Regions from separate parts of the Mesorhizobium sp. B2-3-10 genome, predicted to be linked through region 4. Evidence: predicted binding sites of a transcription regulator. Region 4 holds the regulator's gene; each other region holds the start of a gene.

Region 1 (5,509 bases), on a different contig from region 4:
TTCGAAGGCGCCGTCGGCTATACTTTCGCGGTGCCGGACCCCTTGGCCAGGAGCGATGAAGCGGCCGCCGCCACCGGCAGCCTGCGCGCGCCGATGCCGGGCCTGGTCAAGCTTGTGCGCGTGGCGAAAGGCGACGCTGTGATCAAAGGGCAACCTCTGCTGATCCTCGAGGCGATGAAGATGGAGCACACCATCGCCGCCCCGCATGACGGGGTGATCGCCGAGATCGCCGGGGAAGGCGCACAGGTCACCGACGGCGCGGTGCTGGTGCGGTTCGCCGAGGACCAGAACGCATGCACCGCGGCCGCCGGCGGATAGAAGGAGCGACCGCAAACTGAAATGGCCGGGACGAACCCGGCCATTCCCTTGGATTACCCGAGTGCCAGGGCGATTACTGCGCGATCGGCGCGTACTTGCCGTCATGCCACTGGTTGATGTCGTAGCTGGCATTCTTGAGGTCGCCCTTCTCGTCGAAGGTGACGTCGCCGACAACGGTGCTGATCGCCGTGCCATTCTTCAGCGCCTCGGCAACCTTGGCCGGATCGTCGCTGCCGGCACGCTTGATGCCTTCGGCGAATGCCTGGACCACGGCATAGGAGAACAGCGTGAAGCCTTCCGGCACGAAGCCGCCGGCCTTGATCTTCTCGACGGCTGCCTTGGCTTCCGGCTTTGCCTGCGGATCCGATGGGAACACGAACATCGTGCCCTCGCCGGCCGGGCCGGCAACCTGCCAGAATTCCGGCGAAGCGATCGAGTCCGGCATGATCAGCTGGAACTTGAAATTCTGTTCCGCCGACTGACGGAGGATCAGGCCCGCCTCGGGGTGGTAGCCGCCGAAATAGACGACATCGGCCTTGAGATCCTTCAGCTTGGTGACAAGCGCCGAATAGTCCTTCTCGCCGGGGTTGATGGCATCATAATAGACCTCCTTGAGGCCACCGGTATTCATGGTCGCCTTGACGGCATCAGCCACGCCCTGGCCGTAAGCGCTCTTGTCGTGCAGGATGACGACGTTCTTGCCGGCGTATTTCTTGGCGATCCACGGGCCGATGAAGGCGCCCTGTGCGTCGTCACGCGTGTAGAGACGCATGATTGTCGACCAGCCGGCCTTGGCGGCCGCATCGGTCAGCACCGGGTTCGAGGAAGCCGGGCTCATCATCAGGGCGCCGGCTTCGGCATAGACCGCCGAGGCCGGAATGCTGGAACCCGAGCAGGCATGCCCGTCGATGAACTTGACGCTGTTGGCGACGATGCGATTGGCGACCGACACCGCCTGCTTGGGATCGCACTGGTCGTCTTCGATGTCGAGCTTGATCTGGGAGCCGTTGACGCCGCCAGCCGCGTTGATGGCGTCGGCGGCGGCCTGTGCGCCCTGCTTGAACTGATCGCCGATGGTGGCGAGCTGTCCGGTCATCGGGCCGACCACTGAAATGGTGATGTCATCGGCGAACGCGACCGGCGCGCTCATCATCAGGCCGAAAATGGCCGCGCTCAAAACACTCATTTTTTTCATGACAATAGAACTCCTCCACTCACGCGCGGCCGCCCGGCCGCGCTTCTTCCAGAGAGGCGGGACAATTTCATCCTTCATCGGACCTGTCTAGGCGCATTGGCGCCACTCGATTAGGCCTGCGCGGCCTCATCCACGCAAAAAGCCACGCCAGCCTTGTTCCGGCCGGTCGTGGCTTTTTTTGCCGGTCAGGCTGTTTCCCCGGCGCCCCCGCGCTGTGAACCCAACCCACCTTCCCTGTCTTCATGTTGGCCATGATCCTTCCGAAAACCGGAGTCTTCGGGATCATGGTCCGTTGCGCGGCTTGGACCTGTCGGCGTGCCGCATTCTCGTTGTCGATGGCCGTGGCCTGGCTGTTTGCGCAGCTTTTCCCTGTTGGCCCGACCGTCTTTCTGCGGTCTTGGCCGGAGCGTCTCCGTCTGGCGGAACTCAGTGCATGGTCATCCATTCGCGGGCTTCGCGCAGCGCCTTGGCGATCTCGACCTTCGACATGGCCGCCGAGAGTTCCGAGCGCAACTCGGCGGCGCGGGCCGATCCCTTGATGGCGGCGATGTTGAACCATTTGTGGGCGGCAACGACGTCGGTTTCGCAATCGCGGCCGGTCGCATACATCATGCCCAGTTCGAAAAGAATGTCGGCCTGGGCAGTTGCCCCCATGGCGCCGAAGCCTGCTTCAAGCATTTCAAAACGTGCCATTTTTAGTCCCCTGTCTGGCTCCCGAGAGCTGCCTCCGTTCGTCTTGTCCGGGCCGCTCTTTCGATGCTTTCGAGAATGCCGCGCAGGCTTGAATCCGTCGTTAAATGGCGTGCTTAATTTGAGGAAAACAAAGCTAAAACAAGAGGTAAACGCGAAAATTCGTTAAGGATACGAAGCCAGCAATTCAGCTGGTTTTCGCCAAATTTGCCGAAAATTTTCGAGCGCGCGGTCAACACTCTGCTAACCCTAGAAAGCAAACACGAGGCGCTGGTCGTTTTCATTTCCGGGCCGACAGGGCGAATTCAGGCGCTTTCGAAATGCCAAAACCTTCCGTCGCGGCACCGCTTTCGTTTTGACGGAAGCTGGATTAGCTTACGTTTGCGTAAGCGGCAGACCGGCGAGGCGGAGCATTCGGCCGGCTATCCAAAGGGAGGAAGACATGTCTCGAAAAGTGAGCCTGGCCCTGGCGGCCACTTTGATCCTGAGCGGCGCGGCGTGGGCCGATCCGATCGAGGGCAACTGGAAAACGCAAGCCGGCGACACCGCTGCCATTTCAGGCAGCAGCTCGTTCTCCATCACGCTCAAATCAGGCAAATATGCCGGCAAGACCATCGGCTCGCTCAAGGCGGCCGGCGACAACAAATACACCGGCAACATCACCGATCCGGCAAATGACAAGACCTATTCGGGCAAGGCAACCTTGTCGGGCGCCTCGCTCAAGATGAGCGGTTGCGTGCTCGGCGGACTGATCTGCAAGAGCCAGACCTGGCATAAACTCTAAGCGACCATTTCCGTGTGATCTCTAAACGGGGCCTGGCGGGCCCCGTTTCCGTTCTGTCGACGAGCAGGCAGCGCTCGGTCGGCATTCTGGTTGCCGCAACCCAGTCAACATCCCTTCAATCAATTTGAACGGCAGATGAACGCCGGCATCAGAGCCGGTTCAGAGGCGTCAGGGCATTCTCATGCGTGTTGAAGGAGACACGGACCCAATGCTTGCTCGCCGCTTCACCATCGTCTGCCTGCTGATGAGCCTGTTTGGAATGCTCTTCGCCATCCTCGTCGCCGAAGCGGGCCGTTCGCGCTCCTGGGACGACGCCGCCAGAATGTGCCACCTCGCCTGCCCGACCGATTTTCGTCACTGAAACAGAGAACCGGACCTCGAAAAGAAAAGCCCAGAGATCATGAACCGCATCGCCGCCAACCTCTCCAAGACCCTCCGGCTCCTGCCGCGGGCGGCGCTCATCCTGATACTTCTGGCCGCTCCGGTCCTGGCGGTGCCGATGATGCGCGCCGATAGCGGCTCGACGATCGAGGCGCCGGCGCTCAGAAAGTCCGGCGTCGGGTTCGTGCTGCTGGTCAGCCTGCAGCGGGGTTGAAGAAAAAAGCGCGCTTTGAGCGCCTTCGGCGGCGAGCCCCCTCCCAACCGCCCGTCCAAGTCTCTATATTGAGCCATGGAAAAGCGAATCTATCCCCAAGCCATCGAATCTGTCGTCATGCCCGAGCCCTTTGGCCGGCAAAGCTTCGATAACGCCGAAAAGGCCGTTGCCGCGCTGCAGGTGCTCTACGACCGCAATACCAAGTTTCTGCGCGATTCCTTCGCGGCCCTAGCCGCCGGCGGCGACAGCAGCAAGCGCTACCGGGCCTTCTACCCCGAGATCGGCGTCACCACGAGTTCGTTCACCCAGGTCGACTCGCGCCAGGCCTATGGCCACATGCCAACACCAGGGCATTTCGCCACCACGGTTACCCAGCCGGACCTGTTCGAGACCTACCTCATCGAGCAGCTTCGGCTGATCATGCGCAATCACGGCGTGTCGGTAACCGTCTCGGAATCGACCACGCCGATCCCGCTGCATTTCGCTTTCCTGGAAGGCACCTATGTCGACGGCGCCGCTGCCGAACGCATCAAGCGGCCGATCCGCGACCTGTTCGACGTGCCGGATCTCGACGGCACCGACGATCAGATCGCCAATGGCACGTTCGAAGTGGCCTTCGGCGAGCCCCGGCCGCTGGCGCCGTTCACGGCGCAGCGCATCGACTATTCGCTGCACCGCATGACGCACTACACCGCAACCAGCCCGCAGCATTTCCAGAACTTCGTGCTGTTCACCAACTATCAATTCTATATCGACGAGTTCGTCGCCCGCGCCCGCGACCTGATGGAAAAGGGCGGTGACGGCTACACGGAATTTGTCGAACCTGGCAACGTTATCACCCGGGCCGGGCAGAGCGCGCCCAGCGAAGGCGTAGCGCCACAGCGCCTGCCGCAGATGCCGGCCTACCATCTGAAGAAGCCGAACCATGGCGGCATCACCATGGTCAATATCGGCGTGGGTCCTTCCAACGCCAAGACCATCACCGACCATGTCGCGGTGCTTCGGCCACATGCCTGGGTGATGCTTGGTCACTGCGCCGGGCTGCGCAACACCCAGGCGCTCGGCGACTATGTGCTCGCGCATGCCTATGTGCGCGAGGACCACGTGCTGGACGACGATCTTCCGGTCTGGGTGCCGATCCCGCCGTTGGCCGAGATCCAGGTCGCGCTGCAGGAAGCCGTCGCCGAGGTCACCGGCCTGTCGGGCTATGATTTGAAGCGCATCATGCGTACCGGCACCGTCGCCACCATCGACAACCGCAACTGGGAACTGCGCGACCAGCGCGGACCGGTGCAGCGGCTGTCGCAGTCGCGCGCCATTGCGCTCGACATGGAATCGGCGACCATCGCCGCCAATGGCTTCCGCTTCCGCGTCCCCTACGGCACGCTGCTGTGCGTTTCCGACAAGCCGCTGCATGGCGAGTTGAAGCTGCCTGGGATGGCGACCGAGTTCTACAAGCGGCAGGTGGCGCAGCACCTGACTATCGGTATCAGGGCGATGGAGAAGCTGGCGGAGATGCCGATGGAGCGGCTGCATTCGCGCAAGCTCCGGAGCTTTTCGGAAACGGCATTCCAGTAGGCGACCGCGAAGCCTCGGCGAGGCAATTCGTCGTCTTGCTCAGGCCGCAATTTGGCCGATAAGCAAATCGAACGGACCGACAGGCGGCATTCAGCGGATACAACCTCGCAGACACGACCTCAATGGCAACAGGCGCGCGCTTGAACATGACGGCTGGGCTGGCATTCCTGGCGATGACGGCATTGTCGGCCGCTTTGTTGGCCGGATTTTTCGGCGCACTGCACCCGGCGTTCGATTCCTTCTCGCATTTCCGCATTCATCTCAGCGTGCTGATGGCACTTCTGGCGCTGCCGCTGCTCGCCAGCTCGTTTCGGCTGCAAGCCGCGGCTGGGCTGCTTTTTGCCATTTC
Region 2 (5,509 bases), on a different contig from region 4:
CACCGAAAAACAGGCGGCCAACGGCGCGATGGGAACGCTGGTCAAGGATCCGCAGACCGGCGAATACCGGCTGGCCAAGGACTGACCCTCATTTCACTCGCAATCGAGACTGCGGAATCCGGTCAGCGTGTCCGGACATGGGCCGCACCCGCCAAGATAAACCTAGCTTTGCACGTCACCGGCAGGCGCGCCGACGGCTATCATCTCATCGAAAGCCTGGCTGTGTTCACGCGCTTTGGCGACAGGATCGAGATCGCGCCGGCCGACGCCGATGAGTTCAGCGTGTCCGGCCGCTATGCGGCGGACGTGCCGCTCGATGGCGGCAATCTTGTGCTGAAGGGCCGCGACGCCGTGCGGCAGGCCGCCGGCGTTCGGAGCACGCCGCCGGTAAGCATCAGGCTCGAAAAGAACCTTCCGGTCGCATCCGGCGTGGGCGGAGGGTCGAGCGACGCAGCGGCCGTGCTGCGCGGGCTGACCGAGAGCTGGGGGCTGGAGCTCGATAGCGCCGAACTGGCGCGGATCGGTCTTTCGCTTGGCGCCGATGTGCCGATGTGCCTGGCGGCAAAGCCGCTGGTCGCGCGCGGCATCGGTGAGGAACTGTCGATGGTGCCGGATTTTTCAGCACTGGGTCTCGTGCTGGTCAATCCGGGTGTGCCGGTCTCGACGGCGGAAATCTTCGCCGCACTTTCGCATCGCGATAATGAGCCGCTGCCGCCGCTGCCGCGCAGTATCGATTTTCACAGCCTGCGCAACTGGCTGGAAATCACCCGCAACGATCTCGAGCGGCCAGCCCTTGCGATGCAGCCCGCCATCGGCAGGGCGCTTTCATGGCTTGATAAGGCCGGATCGGGCTTTTCACGAATGTCCGGATCGGGCGCGACGTGCTTCGGCCTGTTCGAGACCGGCAATGTCGCCAAGCGCGCGGCGGCCGAGATCCGCGACCGCCAGCCCGACTGGTTCGTCGCGGCAACGCGCAGCATGGCGTCGGAGGCTGGGCGAGATGGCCAGAATTGACGAGAGCCGTGCCTTCATTCCGGTGCGCATCGCGGTGCTGACTGTTTCCGACACACGCAGCCTGGCCGACGACAAATCCGGCCAGACACTGGCCGATCGCATTACCAAGGCCGGCCACATCCTGGCCGCCCGCGATATCGTCACCGACGACCGCGAAAAAATCCGCGACGCCGTTCTGGCGTGGTCGCGGGACAAGGCCATCGACGTCGTGATCACCACTGGCGGTACCGGTTTTACCGGACGCGATGTGACGCCCGAGGCGCTGGAGCCGATCTTCGAAAAGCGCATGGACGGATTTTCGGAAGTGTTCCACCGCATTTCCTATGACAAGATCGGCACCTCGACTATCCAGAGCCGGGCGACCGGCGGTGTCGTCAACGCCACCTTCGTCTTCGTGCTGCCGGGATCGCCCGGCGCCTGCAAGGACGCCTGGGACGGCATCCTCGAGCCACAGCTCGATTACCGGCACATGCCCTGTAACTTCGTCGAGATCATGCCGCGCCTGGACGAGCATCTGCGGCGCGGCAAATCGGCCCCGTAAAAGCCTAGGCAAAGTGTCGGCTTCAGGTCCTGTTAGCCAGGCTGACGACATCGGCAATGCGGCGCAGGTTCGAGACTGGCAGTGCCGGATTTGTCAGGGGTCGAAAGATCCATGGTGATCCTCGGGGTGTGATGACAGCGCCGACACAGCGTCGGTGCCTGTCATTCCGGCATGACGTACAATGAACAGAGCACCTGCAAAAATCACCTCGAAGGGCGGCGCTCGTGCCTGGGCGGCGCCGCCCAGATCTCGGCGTCGAGTTTCTTTGTCGCCAGACCGCGTGCCAATGCCTCGGCGCTGCCGGCATTCTTGGACAGAGATGCCGCCTGTCGCTTGCTGATCACCAGTCCGTCGGCGAGCGCGCGGTTTGCCGAAAAGACCCGGGCCAGGAGCGGTGGACGGCTGCCCCGCGCCCGCGAGAACCGGGCCGCCATCGTCTGCCTGGCCGTATGGGCGACGACGGCGTCGATCCAGCCCTCCACCAGCCTGGCACCCGGTTCGAGAAACAGCAGCCAGTCACCCTTGGCCTGGCGGATGCCGGCGGCGATGCCGCCGCTCCCCACATAGTGGCAGCCGGCATGCTCGGCGACGCGATGCGTCTGGTCGCTGGAGCCCGTGTCGCAGACGACAACCTCGCGCACCACGCCCTCGACCGCGCCGCCAATCAGCGTCGACAGCGTACGGGCGAGACCCTCCTCGTCATTGTGCGTTTCAATCAGAACACTGAGCATGGTTAGCCGAATAGCGGAAAGCGTTGGTCGGCGCCAGTTTTTGCAGCGCACCATAGAAAGTTCTTGATTTGTTCTCATCGACAAAATAGGAATAGTTTCATGAGCAGAGCGATTCGACACAACATGGACAGTCCCTGGGAGCGGGCGAAGATGGAACCGATCATGCGAGCCGACATTGCTGCCTTCGGAGCAGGGCGAGCCGAAATGGCCAACGCGATGATCGAGCAGAGCGGCATGCGGGTCCGTCCGGACCGCAACCGCGGCCGGTCGGCAGGCATCAATCCGTCCGGTCGGTTCGAACCTGTCAGCCGGCATGTCTTCGACGATGGCTGGAGTTCGCTGGAGGAACTTCCTCCCTTCAAGACCGAGGTGCAGGTGGAAAAGCCGCGCACCATCATCACCCGCAACGAATCGCCCGACATCTCCTTCGACCGGTCGATCAATCCCTATCGCGGCTGCGAACACGGTTGCGTCTATTGCTTCGCGCGGCCGACACACTCGTTCATGGGCCTGTCGCCGGGCCTGGACTTCGAATCCAAGCTGTTCGCCAAGCCCGACGCGGCACGCCTGCTCGACAAGGAATTGTCAAAGGATGGCTACCAGCCGCGCACCATCGCCATCGGCACCAACACCGATCCCTACCAGCCGATCGAGAAGCAGTACCGGATCATGCGCGAAATCCTCGAAGTGCTGGAGGCGCGCGGCCACCCGGTCGGCATCGTCACCAAGTCAGCCCTGGTCGTGCGCGACATCGACATTCTGTCGCGCATGGCGGAGCGGGGCTTGGCCAAGGTGGCGCTGTCGGTGACGACGCTTGACCGCATGCTGGCCAGGACGATGGAACCTCGGGCATCGACGCCGACCAAGCGGCTGGAGGCGATCAGGCAGCTTTCGGATGCCGGTATCCCCGCTTCGGTGATGGTGGCGCCGATCATTCCGGGCCTGACCGACCAGGAGATGGAACGCATCCTCGACTCGGCGCACCATGCCGGGGCGCGCGAAGCCGGCTATGTGGTGCTGCGCCTGCCGCTGGAGGTCAGCCCGATCTTCAAGGACTGGCTGCTGCGCCACTATCCCGACCGCTACCGCCACGTCATGTCGCTGGTCCGTTCGATGCGCGACGGCAAGGACTACGATTCGGAATGGGGCAAGCGCATGAAGGGCGCCGGACCCTATGCCTGGCAGATCGGCCGGCGCTTCGAAATCACCGCAAAGCGGCTCGGCCTCAATGCCGAGCGGCGTACGCTGCGGACCGACCAGTTCGTCGCTGCCGGCAAGGACCAGGAGCAGTTGATGCTGCTCTGAACCGAAAATCGCCTCGGCTGTTCATTGCCGCCGTGGCAAAGAAATCCCGTCCGGCCTGCCCCGGCCTGCAGACGGTGCCCTCCCGGTCCGGCGCCCCACCCGACCCGGAGGGACTTGCGGAGAATCGGAGCCGATGCGAACCTCGCCGCAACATGGCTCGCGCGCGTTCTGATTCTCCGCCTCTCTTCGAAATCGTCGAGAAACCCGATTTCTCCTTCGAGACGAAGGCGATGGCCGATGGTTTGTGGCCGGTCGCGGGGATGGACGAAGCCGGCCGCGGCCCGCTCGCGGGTCCCGTGGTCGCGGCGGCAGTGGTGCTCGACCCCGCCAATATTCCAGAGGGTCTCGACGATTCCAAGCGGCTTAGCCACCTGCAGCGCGAAGCGCTGTTCCTGCACATCATCGGCTCCGCTCTCGGCGTCTCGATGGCTTCGATCAGCGCCGAGGGCATCGATGGCAGCAACATCCTCAAGGCGAGCCTCGAAGCGATGCGCCGCGCACTGGTCGGGCTGCCGGTGCAGGCTAAGCTCGCGCTCGCGGATGGGCGCGACGTGCCGCCGGGATTGCCCTGCGAGGGGCGCGCGCTGATCAAGGGCGACCAGCGCTCCCAATCGATCGCCGCAGCCTCGATCGTCGCCAAGGTCATGCGCGACCGCATGATGCGCGGCTGCGGCAATCATCACGGCCGCTACGGCTTCGAAGTCCATATGGGCTACGCCACGGTCCGGCACCGCACGGCGATCGAGGCGCATGGGCCAGTGGCTCGGCTGCATCGCACCTCGTTTGCGCCGTTTCGGCTGGGCGGGACTGAAGTGGTTGAGGAAGAGAGCTTGGCCGGGCTGGAGTAGGGCGACGGCAGTGGCAATTCCATCTTCCCCACGAGGGCGGAGATTGGCCGCTTTGACGCGCCGCTTTCTCCCAAACAAAAAAGCCGCCAGGTTGCCCGGGCGGCTTCGTGTCAGCGACTGAAGAACGCTCAGTTCAGCTTGGCCTTCACATCCTGCAGCGCGGACCTGAACAGGTCGGCTCCGGCCTTAGCGTCAACCTTGGCGGCGAGCAATGCGCGTGCCGCCTCGACGGCTATATCGACGGCGCTGGCCCGCACTTCGGCAACCGCGTCACGCTCGGCTTGGCCGATCTTCTGCTCGGCAAGCGCGGTGCGCCTGGCAACGTAGTCCTCGGTCTTCTTGTGGGCGTCGGCAGCCAGCAGTTCGGCCTCACGCTTGGCGGCCGCTACAATGTCGGCGGCCTCCTGCTCGGCTTCCTTGCGCTTCTTCTTGTATTGGCCGAGCAGTTGCTGGGCTTCGTCGCGCAGCTTGCGGGCCTCGTCGAGCTCACTGCTGATCCTGGCGGCGCGGGCGTCGAGCGCCTTGGCGATCATGCCGGGCACCTTGATGTAGATGGCGATGGCCAGGAAGATGATCAGGGCAATCGTGGCCCAGAGCGTTGCGAGAGATGTAGCGTCCATGATGCGCTCCTCACCGGGCCACGGATTTGACCGCGGCCGCGATCTCGGCCTTGCTGGCCTTGCCGCCAACGAGTGCCTCGACGATCGCCGAAGCGGTATCCTCGGCGATGCTGCCGACTTCCTTCATGGCATTGGCCTTGATGGAAGAAATGCGTGCCTCGGCCTCGCCAAGCTTCTCATCGAGCGCGGCCTCGATCTTCTTGCGCGCGGTGTCGGCTTCCGCCTTCGCCGCATCGCTGGCCTGCTGGCCGATCGAGTTCGCGTTCTTCTTGGCTTCCGCCAGTTCCTGTTCGTAAGCGGCAACGGCGGCGTCGGCCTCGCCCTTCAACTTGGCCGCCTGGTCGAGATCCTGGCTGATGCGGTCGTTGCGGACATCGATGATGCCGCCGACGCGCGGCATCACGACCCGCTTCAGGAACAGGTAGAACAGCCCGAACGTGATCGCCAGCC
Region 3 (5,509 bases), on a different contig from region 4:
GCCGGCGCGGACGCTTTTCTGGGCTGTGGTGGCGCGCGAATAGGGCCGCTTCTCCAAACCGGTGAAGACATTCTTGAACTGCACCATGCCGGCATTGGTGAACATCAATGTCGGATCGTTGCGCGGCACGAGCGGGCTTGAGGCCACGACCTCGTGGCCCTCCTTGCGGAAATAGTCGAGAAAGGTCGACCGGATCTCGTTGACGCCACTCATGGATACTGCCTTTTCAAGAGAGCCGCCGGCCGGACCGGCGGGAGATGGCTCTGTATTTTCTAGAAGATGGAGCTGGCCTTTTAGCCGTAGCTCTTGACCCTGTCCAGAAACACGGAATTGGGCCAATTCGCGCTTTGCACCGGCACTTGCGGGGCCGCCCAAACGAAAACCGCCGGCGCGAAGGCCGGCGGTTTGGAACGCGGTACTACAGAACTCTGTTACTTAAGCATTGACTAATAGTCTGGATTTATGGCCAAATTCTGACCGTTGCCTACATCGCGCCGGCTTCGTCCTCAAAACCGTCGTCGCCATTGCCCTCGGAGCCACCATTTTCGAGAAACTTTTCGGCGATCAATCCGGCATTCTGCCTGAGCGCCAGCTCGATCTCGCGCGCGGTATCGGGATTGTCGCGCAGGAACAGTTTCGCATTCTCGCGGCCCTGGCCGAGACGCTGCGAATTATAGGAGAACCAGGCGCCCGATTTCTCGACCACGCCGGCCTTGACGCCGAGGTCGACCAGTTCGCCGGTCTTGGAGACGCCCTCGCCATACATGATGTCGAACTCGACCACCTTGAAGGGCGGCGCCAACTTGTTCTTGACCACCTTGACGCGGGTCTGGTTGCCGACGACCTCGTCACGATCCTTGACCGAGCCGATACGGCGGATGTCGAGGCGAACCGAAGCGTAGAATTTCAGCGCGTTGCCGCCGGTCGTGGTTTCGGGCGAACCGAACATGACGCCGATCTTCATGCGGATCTGGTTGATGAAGATGACCATGGTGTTGGAGCGCGAGATCGACGCGGTCAGCTTGCGCAGCGCCTGGCTCATCAGGCGGGCCTGCAGGCCCGGCAGCGAATCGCCCATCTCGCCCTCGATCTCGGCACGCGGCGTCAGCGCCGCCACCGAATCGACCACCAGCACGTCGATGGCGCCGGAACGCACCAGCGTGTCGCAAATCTCGAGCGCCTGCTCGCCGGTGTCGGGCTGCGAGATCAGCAGGTTTTCAAGATCGACGCCGAGCTTGCGGGCGTAGACCGGATCGAGCGCGTGTTCGGCATCGACGAAGGCGCAGATGCCGCCCTTCTTCTGGGCTTCAGCCACGGTGTGCAGGGCCAGGGTCGTCTTACCGGAGCTTTCCGGCCCATAGATCTCGATGATACGGCCGCGCGGCAAGCCACCGACGCCGAGCGCGATGTCGAGGCCGAGCGAGCCGGTCGGCACCGTTTCGATCTCGACGACCTGCTCGTTGGCGCCGAGCCGCATGATCGAGCCCTTGCCGAAAGCCCGCTCGATTTGCGACAGCGCCGCATCCAGAGCCTTTGATTTGTCCACTGCCTTATCCTCTACCAGCCGCAAAGAATTCTGAGCCATGATACATCACCCCTTGGTCGTCAATGAAGGCCGGACAATCCGTGATCCCTGCCATTTTGTACCTTTTTTGTTCTCATTTGGCAAGGGGTGACAACCAACTGAAAAACAAGCGATATCGCGATTTGTTCTTTTTTTGTCTCGCAAACCCTGGCACGAACGGGCTCCGCATTGGGCCAGACGGCTCGATCGTATCGCCCGACCGAATCGCCGACCAGCATGCGAAGCTCTGTCGCGCACTCTAGCGCTTGTGCGGCCGCAACAACAAAGGTCATATCGCCACCATGGTGGAATCCCCGAAGATCCTGGCCATGGGCGGCGCCCATATCGACCGGCGTGGCCAGGTGTACGGTCCCTATGTGCCGGCAGCCTCCAATCCCGGCACGATGCGCGAGGATGTCGGCGGGGGCGTCTTCAATGCGTTGCGCAGCATGGTGCGGCGCGGCGTGTCGGCCTCCCTGGTGTCGATGCGGGGCGGCGATGCGTCGGCCGATACGGTTTCACGGGCCATCGCCGAGGCAGGCATCGCCGATCTTTCGGCGGTGTTCCTCGACCGTACCACGCCGAGCTACACGGCATTGATCGATCGCGAGGGCGAATTGATCGTCGGCTTTGCCGACATGGCACTGTACGACCTGGCTTTTCCCAAGCAGATCAGGCGTTCCAAGATACGCCAGGAGGTGGCCGCCGCCGATGCCATCCTGTGCGACGCCAATCTGCCGTCGGCCGCCCTGGAGCGGCTGCTGTCGCTCGCCGCCGGTAAACCGGTTTTCGCCATCGCGATTTCGCCGGCGAAGGTAACGCGGCTGATACCGGTTCTCGGCGGGCTGGCCCAGCTCTTCATGAACCGGCGAGAGGCCGTCCTGCTGGCCGGTGTCAATGCAGCGGCCGCCGAGCGGGAAATGGTCGACGGGTTGCGGTGCAGCGGCCTTGCCAGCGGCGTGGTCACGGCCGGCAGCGGCCCTGTGCTGGGTTTCGATGAGACAGGCGCCTTTTCGATCCTGCCGCCTGCCCCCAGAAAAGTCGCCGATGTCACCGGCGCCGGCGACGCGCTGGCAGGTGCGACGGTCGCAGCACTGCTGCGGGGCCAGCCGCTGCGCCACGCCGTGCGCGAGGGCGTCGCCGCGGCAACGCTGGCCATCGAAAGCGCCGACGCGGTGCCCGAATTCACCGCGGCGAGCTTCGCGGAAGCGCTGGCCCTTGTACCGGATGCCAGGGAAGTGGCATGAGACCCGGCAAGTTCATAACGCGCGGTGAAGCTACGCTTTCCTGATGGATGCGCCGCACTCCGGATTGGAGATCAGAGATGACGCCAGAGACCGCCCGCCCCTTCATCGATGTCCACGCACCGGTGGCGCAGGCCCTGGCCGCCGGGCGCCCGGTGGTGGCGCTCGAAAGCACCATCATCACCCATGGCATGCCCTATCCCGACAATGGCGCCATGGCGGCCAACGTCGAAAAGATCATCGCTGACGGCGGCGCCGTGCCGGCAACCATCGCGGTGGTCAACGGCCGCATCAAGATCGGGCTTTCGGACGGCGAACGCGAATCGCTGGCGATGACCGGTGACGCCATGAAGCTGTCGCGCGCCGATCTCGGCTTCGCCGTCGCGCAGGGCCGCACCGGTGGCACCACGGTCGCCGCCACCATGATCGCGGCTGACATGGTCGGGATAAAGGTGTTCGCCACCGGCGGCATTGGCGGCGTGCACAAGGGGGCGGAAAAGAGCTTCGACATCTCGGCCGACCTCGATGAATTGGCGCGTACACCGGTGATCGTCGTCTCGGCCGGCGCCAAGGCGATCCTCGATATCGAAAAGACGCTGGAAGTGCTGGAGACGCGCGGCGTGCCCGTGGTCGGCCATGGCTGCGAGACGATGCCGGCCTTCTGGTCGCGGCAGTCACCGTTCCGGGCGCCATTGACCTTGCACGGACCGGAAGATATCGCGCATTTCTACCGGACACGCCTGGCTCTGGGCTTGGGCGGCGGCATGCTGATTGCCAATCCCGTGCCGGAATCCCACGAAATCCCCGCTGAAGAAATGGCGGGCTACATCGAAGCCGCCCAAAAGGCGGCCGAAGCCCTCAACGTCACCGGCAAGGCCGTGACGCCGTTCCTGCTGGGAAAAATCCTCGAACTCACCGGCGGCCGCAGCCTGAAGACCAACATCGCGCTGGTCGAGAACAATGCAAGGCTGGCGGCTGAGATCGCCAAGGCGCTGTAGGGACTGCCAAGAAAGTCCCCCTCACCCGGATTACCAAGACCGAATTGCAAAGAGCAATTCGGGGCAATCCGACCTCTCCCCGAGGGGAGAGGAACTTGCGGCCTCAACGCAAACCTCTTCTCCCCGCCGGGGAGAAGGCGGCCGCGAAGCGGCCGGATGAGGGGTGGCCTCGCGCCGGCGGGAGCCTACTTCCCCGCCCGCAGCCCAGCTTCGTAGGCGCGTCGCGCCCACACCGTCATTTCGTCGGGATCGTCGAAAGCGCTGTCGGGAATGCTCCAATAGGGCATGGCGACAAGCTTGCCGTGGCGAGAGCCGGTGTAGGTCCATTGCCGGCAGCCCGCGGCTTCGAACTCCGATGCGCTCTGCGCGTCGGCTTTCAGCAGCAATTCGCCGCGCAGCACGATGGCGACGATGACGCCATCGAAATAGATGCCTTTGCCGCCGAATAGTTTTCGGATGCTGACCGGACCGAGGCCCTCGAACAGTTCCGCGATGCGCTCATTGTCCATGCCGCGATCATGTCACCGGCATTTGGCCTTGTCATCGCCGCAACCAAAATCATGCTGACAGGTTGTGGCTATCCTGTCGGAGTTTTTGCCATGCCTGTGCTGCTCAAGGGGTCCTGTCGCTGCAACGCCGTGCGTTTCGAGGTGGAAAGCCACACGCCTGTGCCGTTCATGCTGTGCTACTGCTCGATCTGCCGCAAGCAGCAGGGCGGCGGCGGTTTCGCCATCAATCTCGGCGCCGCCTACGAGACGCTGAACATCAGGGGCAAGAGCAATCTCGGCGTCTATCGCGCCGAGATCGAGGATGACGAGCATCCCCACTGCGAGATCTCGACCGGGGAGCGCAATTTCTGCCGCAAATGCGGGTCGGCGCTCTGGCTCTACGACCCAACCTGGCCGGACCTGGTGCATCCCTTCGCCTCGGCGATCGACAGCGATCTGCCAACGCCGCCTGAAAAAGTGCATCTGATGCTGAAATACAAGGCCAACTGGGTCGAGCCTGAGATCGGCAAGGGCGACAAGACATTCGACGTCTATCCCGAGGAATCGATCGCCGATTGGCATAAGCGGACGGGGATGTGGGTGGATTAGCTTTCTTCGCCCCGTAAACGGGGCGAAGGAAGATCAGGCCGTGGCGCGCGCCTCGGCCAGCGCCTTGAGATCGGCCGGCTTCAGTTCGACGGATTCGCCGCAGCCGCAGGCCGAACTCTGGTTCGGGTTGTGGAAGGTGAAACCGGTGCGCAGCGTCGTCTGCTCGAAATCCATCTCGGTGCCGAACAGGAACAGGGCGGCTTCCGGCGCGACATAGACATGGGCGCCATCGCGCTCGATATGGTCGTCCTTGGTGTTGGGCTCGGTCACCAGATCGACCGTGTATTCCATGCCGGCGCAGCCGCCCTTCTTAATGCCAAGGCGGATGCCATGCGCGTTTTCGCGCGTGGCGACGATCTCGCGCACCCGGTCAGCGGCCTTTTCGGTCATCGTGATGACGGCAAAGCGTCCCATGTTTTTCCTTCTCCATTCCATGCAGGTTCAAGGCCTGCCGAATGATTCCTCACCTAAAATGGTGAAGTTTTACCACCGGCGCAAGTGTGCCAGGTGCGGCGCTAGTACCAGCCCACCGCCACCTGCGCCTCTTCCGACATGCGGTCGGGCGTCCAGGGTGGGTCGAAAGTCATGTTGACTTCGACGCCGGAG
Region 4 (5,509 bases):
CCATCCCACGAAAGGCCAAGCCAGGTCAGGCCATCGAGAATGGCCGATGTGGCCGCATCGGTCGAACGCTCGCGATCGGTGTCCTCAATGCGCAGCAGCATCGTGCCGCCGGTATGCTTTGCATAGAGCCAGTTGAAGAGCGCCGTGCGCGCGCCGCCGATGTGCAGATAGCCGGTCGGCGAGGGGGCAAAACGGGTGATGACCTTGTCGGGCATGGAACTCTCGGAAAACGTCTGAAGCTGGGTGCGCAGCGTGCGGACTTTCGCGCGTTGCGCGTTCATGTAGCATAGGACGTCGAGGGTGCAAGGGGCAGACCCGATGACTGGACGAGGCCGGGGCTCGGATCGGGGCGAGGATGCCGCTATCGGCGTCAGCGAGCGATCCCTGTTTGCGGCGCCTGCGACGATCCCACTGCCATCTCCGCTCGTGGCTGCACCCGAAACCAGGTCGCTGCAGGCAGGTGGGCAGGCGCCGGCGCCGGCTCCTGCCGCGGGCAGGATCGCGCGCGTGCGCCGGCAAGTCGGCCTGGTATCCTTGCCTCGCGTGCGCCATGGCGTGGCCCGGGCGACGGAGCTCGAACTCGACCGGGGCATCGCGTTCCTGCTGGTGCCGGTCTGTCTGGCCGTTGGGGCGATCGCCTATTTCTCGCTGGCATCCGAGCCCGACTTTGCAAAACCCGTCGCGGTCGTGGTGCTGATGGCGGTCTGTGCCTTCGTCTCGCGCTCCTGGTCGAAAACCCATCTGTGTTTCATGGCAGTGCTGTTGTGCGCGCTGGGCCTGCTCGCGGCGAAGGTCGAAACATGGCGAGCCGGAACCCGGATGCTGGGTTCGGAAATCTCCACGCAACTGACCGGCCGCGTGGTCTCGCTCGAAGAGATGGAGAGCGGCCGCATCCGGCTGACCATGGACGTGATTTCGACCGCCCGGCCGAAACTGCGCTATGCACCGGAAAGGGTCCGGCTTTCCGCACGCAAGATACCGCCGGGAATGACCGCCGGCTCGCTCATCACAGGCTACGCCAAACTGTTGCCGCCGACCGGCCCGGTGCGGCCGGACAGCTACGACTTCTCTTTCGACAGCTATTTCGCCGGCATCGGCGGCAGCGGCTTCTTTCTCGGCAATCCGACGGTTGTTTCCGCCGACGACGGTGAGATGCCGCTATCGGCTCGCCTTTTTTCAGGCATCGAAAATGCCCGCGAAGCCATCGCCGACCACATCAGGGGCAGCGTCGGCGGCGCTGAAGGCGAGATCGCGGCGGCGCTGATCGTCGGCGTGCGCGCCGGCATACCCGATGAAATCAATGAAGCGATGCGGCGTACCGGCATCTATCACATCATCTCTATTTCGGGACTGCATATGGCGCTTGTGGCCGGCACCATCATGGGTCTGCTGCGTGGTGCCTTCGCGCTGTTTCCAGACTTTTCCGCGCGCCGGCCGGTGAAGAAATACGCGGCCGCCGCCGCACTGTTCTCGATCGCCGCCTATCTCATCATTTCCGGTGTCGTCGTTGCCGCCGAACGCAGCTTCATCATGCTGGCGGTGATGCTGATTGCCGTCTTCTTCGATCGCGCTGCCCTGACCATGCGCAATCTGGCGATCTCGGCGATCGCCGTCATTCTGGTCTCGCCTCACGAGGTTGTCGGCCCGAGCTTTCAGATGTCGTTCGCCGCGACCGCGGCCCTGGTTGGCGCTTATGCCGGCTGGGCCGATCACCATGCAGGAAAGACGCGGCCACCGCCGCCAAAGCGTTCCCTGGCGGGATTCCTGACGCGAAAATTCCTGCTGGCGACAGGAGGATTGGCCATGACGTCCATTATCGCCGGCAGCGCCACGGCACTGTTTGCCATCTGGCATTTCCAGCGGGTATCGCCGCTCAGCCTGTTCGCCAATCTGGCCGTGATGCCGATCGTGTCGGTCGTGATGTTCCTGGCCGTCGCCAGCGCCCTGCTGATGCCATTCGGACTGGATTGGCCGGCTCTCTACCTTATGGGCAAGGGCCTGACAGCAATGATCGCCGTGTCGGCGTGGATATCGGAGCGCTCTCCGGTCGATGGAGTCGGGCTGATTTCGCAGCAATCCGTGCTGCTGGTCACCGTCGCGCTGGTAATCGCGACGATGGCGACGACATGGCTGCGGCTCGCGGCGCTGCCATTCGCGCTCGCCGGCCTGTTGACTGTGTCGCACACGCGCGCGCCCGATGTGCTGATCTCCGAAGATGCGCGGCTGGTCGCGCTGCCGATCGGCAATGGCGAACTGGCCGTCAACCGGGAACGTCCCAACGAATTCGCAACCGACAACTGGAAGCGCGCCCTGATCTCCGAAAGAATCGTCAAACCGGAAATGTTCGACACGACAGACGGGCAATTCGATGTTGCCAGTCCCACCGACCTGCCGCCGGGATCGCCCTTCTACTGCCGCGAAGGCCTGTGCCTTGCCAGGCACCCTTCCGGCGCGATCATTGCCTATGTCGAAGACCGCAAGACCACCTGGAAAGCCTGCGCTTTCGCCGACCTGATCATCGTCAACGACGCGACCGCCTATGACGCCTGCCACAATCCACTGGTTCTCGTCGTCACCAAACGGCAGCTCGCCCGCAAGGGAAGCGCTGCCGTCTTCTTCAATTCCCAGTCGGCCACGACCCGGGCCGCGATCGCATTCGCCGTTGACGGACCATACCGACCCTGGCACGAACAGCGAAAATTCTCTCGCGAGGCGAGGGGGCTGCCGCCGTACAAAAAAACCGACAAGCCCGATGGCAAGCCGGCTCAGTAGCGCCTGATCAACCCGACCAGCTTGCCTTGTACCTTGACCCTGTCCGGCCCGAAAATGCGTGTTTCGTAGGCTGGATTGGCGGCCTCGAGCGCGATCGAAGCGCCTTTGCGGCGGAACCGCTTCAGCGTCGCTTCCTCTTCGTCGACCAGTGCCACGATAATTTCGCCCGGGCTTGCCGTGTTGGCATTGCGGATAATGACCGTGTCTCCATCGAAGATACCGGCCTCGATCATCGAGTCGCCCTTGACCTCCAGCGCATAGTGCTCGCCGCCCATGATCATGTCCGGCGGCACCGAGATAGAATGCGTCTGATGCTGGATGGCATCGATCGGCACACCGGCGGCGATACGGCCCATGACCGGGATGGACACGGCTGAAACCGCATCGTCGTCGTTGCCGGCCGCGGGCAGGCGCGAAGGCGCAGCGGCCGGCCTGATCTGGCGTCCGGCGCTGCCTTGGCCAAGGCTGCCTTGGATGATGCTTGGCGAGAACTTCTTTGCCGCATTGAGGCCCGGCGCGATCGAGTCCGGCAGCCGCAGCACTTCCAGCGCGCGTGCCCGATTGGGTAGCCGGCGAATGAAGCCGCGCTCCTCCAGCGCCGTGATCAGGCGATGGATCCCCGACTTGGAGGCAAGATCGAGTGCTTCCTTCATCTCGTCGAAGGAAGGCGGTATCCCGCTTTCCTTGAGCCGTTCGTGGATGAACATCAGCAGTTCATGTTGCTTGCGTGTCAGCATGGCGGCCCCCAAGACATTGAACGAAAGGTTGAACCAGAATCGAAAAAACAAACCCAGAACAAACACTATCTGTTCCAGTTGTGTTCTGCAACCGTTTAAAGTTTAATGAATTTGTTAAGGGGTTGGAAGTTTTTTGCCCGCGACGGCGGGCAGCAACCAGCCCTTTCCGCCATCGGCAGGCGCATTGAAATCGTTTTGGTTAATGGCCTGTGGCCCATCCGCCGACGAGGCTTTGGCATCAGTTAGTTGGAAGGCTTCTCCTCGGGGGGACGTATAACTCGCGGAGCCATTATTCGCGGAACGAAACGAAACCAAAATGCCAACGATTGGTAGCTTCGGGCGGCCATGGATCCGGGCGTTCGGCGCACTCCGGCCAGCGCGTTCGAATAGGCGTCGCGGAAGCGCTGAAGTTATCCCGAACCCGCCTTCAAGCTGCCGGCGCGAGCGGCGTATCTGGTGGCGCCGCTGTCTTCGCTGTGGACATAGACGTGCAGTGTGTAGCCGATATGCGCCGTCATCAGCGCCTTGGCCCGCTCGATGTCACGGTCGAGCGCCGCTTCCATGATCGCGGTATGGTGTTCGATCGCAATCGCTTCGCGCAGCGCTTCGATTGCCTCTTCATAGCCATCCTTGAGGCCGGCCGCGGCCCGCAGTGTCGGCGCCAGACCAAGAAAGCGATGATGCCGGCGCAGCTGATCCGAGATCGTCGAGCGGAACCGCAACAGCCAGTCGCATGTGGCGGCGCTCAGCAGCGCCGCATGGAAAGCCTCGTGGTTCTCGTCCCATCTGTCGACGGCCGCGTCCGAGGGATCGTCGACCGCCGTCTTGCAACGCGAGAGCCGGTAGTGGGCGGTGACCACGGCATCCTCCCACTCCCTGCCGCCTTTCTCCATCGATTCGAGGAACAGGGGTATCTCGACCACCATCCTGGCGCGTGCCAGATCCTCCAGCTCGGCCCGCGACACCGGAGCCACGGCAAAACCACGATTGCTGATCGCGGTGACCAGGCGTTCGGCCTCGAGCCGCGACAGGGCTTCGCGCAACGGTGTCCAGCCGACGCCATAGGTGCCGCGCAGCGCACTCAGTTTGAGCGGGGCGCCGGGCATGAGGCGCGTGGTCAGGATGTCGCGCCGCAACAGCTGATAGGCGGCTTCCGTTTTTGTGGAACTCGTTTCATCCCGCATGGTGATCAATCCGTCGTCTGGCGAAAGTATATATGATATTGGGTCGCAGCGACAATTATATATAATGTTTGACACAGACCGGCGGACTCACCATGATCGCCGTAGCCGCCGCGTTTCCAAGCGGCCCTGATCAAATCTGGGAGGAAATGATGTTGAAGTCGAAATCCGCTTGGTTGTCGGGTTTGGCCCTGGCAGGCGCATTGATGGTCAGCGCCGGCAGTGCCGCGGCCGATCAGATCCGTATCGGCATTGCCAATTTCGGCGAGCATCCGCAATTGAACGCCGCCATAGCCGGCTTCAAGAAGGCGCTGACGGATAATGGCTTCGTCGAGGGCAAGGATGTCGTCTACACGGAGAGCCACACCAATTTCGATGCATCGCTGGTGCCGCAGATGATCGCCAAGCTGCAGGCCGAGCAGCCCAAGCTGATCTACACCATCACCACGCCGGTCTCGCAGATCGCCAAGAAAGCGCTCGCCGGTTCCGGCATTCCGATCGTTTTTGCCGCGGTCACCGATCCGGTGGCGGCCAAGCTGGTGCCGTCGTGGGACGCCGGAGACGAAGGCATGACGGGCGCCAGCGATCTGCAGGACGTCGCCGCGGTGATGGCCTTCACCAAGAAGCTGCTGCCGAACGCCAAGCGCTTCGGCGTGCCTTACAATCCCGGTGAGGCCAATGACGTTGCCTTGGTCGAAAAGATCAAGGCGGCGGCACCGGCCGCCGGTTTCGAGGTGGTGGAGGTCGGCATCGACAACGTCAATGACATCCAGCAACGTATCGCTTCGCTCGCCGGCAAGGCCGACGTGATCTACGGCC

What was found. Region 4 encodes LexA, which represses DNA repair genes until DNA is damaged. Its sites were predicted from a motif close to TGTTCNNNNTGTGTTCNG; they were not measured.
Region 1: the regulator LexA is predicted to act here: its motif matches at 2,330-2,347, upstream of FJ943_RS27915 (sel1 repeat family protein).
Region 2: the regulator LexA is predicted to act here: its motif matches at 2,345-2,362, upstream of FJ943_RS21830 (PA0069 family radical SAM protein).
Region 3: the regulator LexA is predicted to act here: its motif matches at 1,643-1,660, upstream of recA (recombinase RecA).

Annotation. Positions count from the first base shown of each region.
Region 1 covers NZ_VFVT01000012.1:175,074-180,582, reverse strand. Annotated here, with positions in the region: gene FJ943_RS27925 (acetyl/propionyl/methylcrotonyl-CoA carboxylase subunit alpha) at 1-318, shown strand, start outside; gene FJ943_RS27920 (branched-chain amino acid ABC transporter substrate-binding protein) at 392-1,513, opposite strand; gene FJ943_RS27915 (sel1 repeat family protein) at 1,940-2,206, opposite strand; gene FJ943_RS27910 (DUF2147 domain-containing protein) at 2,646-2,987, shown strand; gene FJ943_RS29790 (hypothetical protein) at 3,196-3,348, shown strand; gene FJ943_RS27905 (hypothetical protein) at 3,388-3,582, shown strand; gene FJ943_RS27900 (AMP nucleosidase) at 3,700-5,160, shown strand; gene FJ943_RS27895 (endonuclease/exonuclease/phosphatase family protein) at 5,307-5,509, shown strand, end outside.
Region 2 covers NZ_VFVT01000007.1:328,434-333,942, reverse strand. Annotated here, with positions in the region: gene FJ943_RS21850 (membrane protein) at 1-85, shown strand, start outside; gene FJ943_RS21845 (4-(cytidine 5'-diphospho)-2-C-methyl-D-erythritol kinase) at 91-1,014, shown strand; gene moaB (molybdenum cofactor biosynthesis protein B) at 1,001-1,555, shown strand; gene FJ943_RS21835 (glycosyltransferase) at 1,759-2,286, opposite strand; gene FJ943_RS21830 (PA0069 family radical SAM protein) at 2,437-3,591, shown strand; gene FJ943_RS21825 (ribonuclease HII) at 3,744-4,439, shown strand; gene FJ943_RS21820 (F0F1 ATP synthase subunit B) at 4,568-5,059, opposite strand; gene FJ943_RS21815 (F0F1 ATP synthase subunit B) at 5,070-5,509, opposite strand, start outside.
Region 3 covers NZ_VFVT01000002.1:331,346-336,854, forward strand. Annotated here, with positions in the region: gene alaS (alanine--tRNA ligase) at 1-213, opposite strand, end outside; gene recA (recombinase RecA) at 485-1,585, opposite strand; gene FJ943_RS08290 (carbohydrate kinase family protein) at 1,867-2,811, shown strand; gene FJ943_RS08295 (pseudouridine-5'-phosphate glycosidase) at 2,889-3,806, shown strand; gene FJ943_RS08300 (TfoX/Sxy family protein) at 3,992-4,315, opposite strand; gene FJ943_RS08305 (GFA family protein) at 4,406-4,903, shown strand; gene sufA (Fe-S cluster assembly scaffold SufA) at 4,937-5,317, opposite strand; gene FJ943_RS08315 (SUF system Fe-S cluster assembly protein) at 5,419-5,509, opposite strand, start outside.
Region 4 covers NZ_VFVT01000014.1:38,987-44,495, forward strand. Annotated here, with positions in the region: gene gltX (glutamate--tRNA ligase) at 1-215, opposite strand, end outside; gene FJ943_RS28820 (ComEC/Rec2 family competence protein) at 319-2,772, shown strand; gene lexA (transcriptional repressor LexA) at 2,766-3,509, opposite strand; gene FJ943_RS28830 (GntR family transcriptional regulator) at 3,920-4,693, opposite strand; gene FJ943_RS28835 (ABC transporter substrate-binding protein) at 4,843-5,509, shown strand, end outside.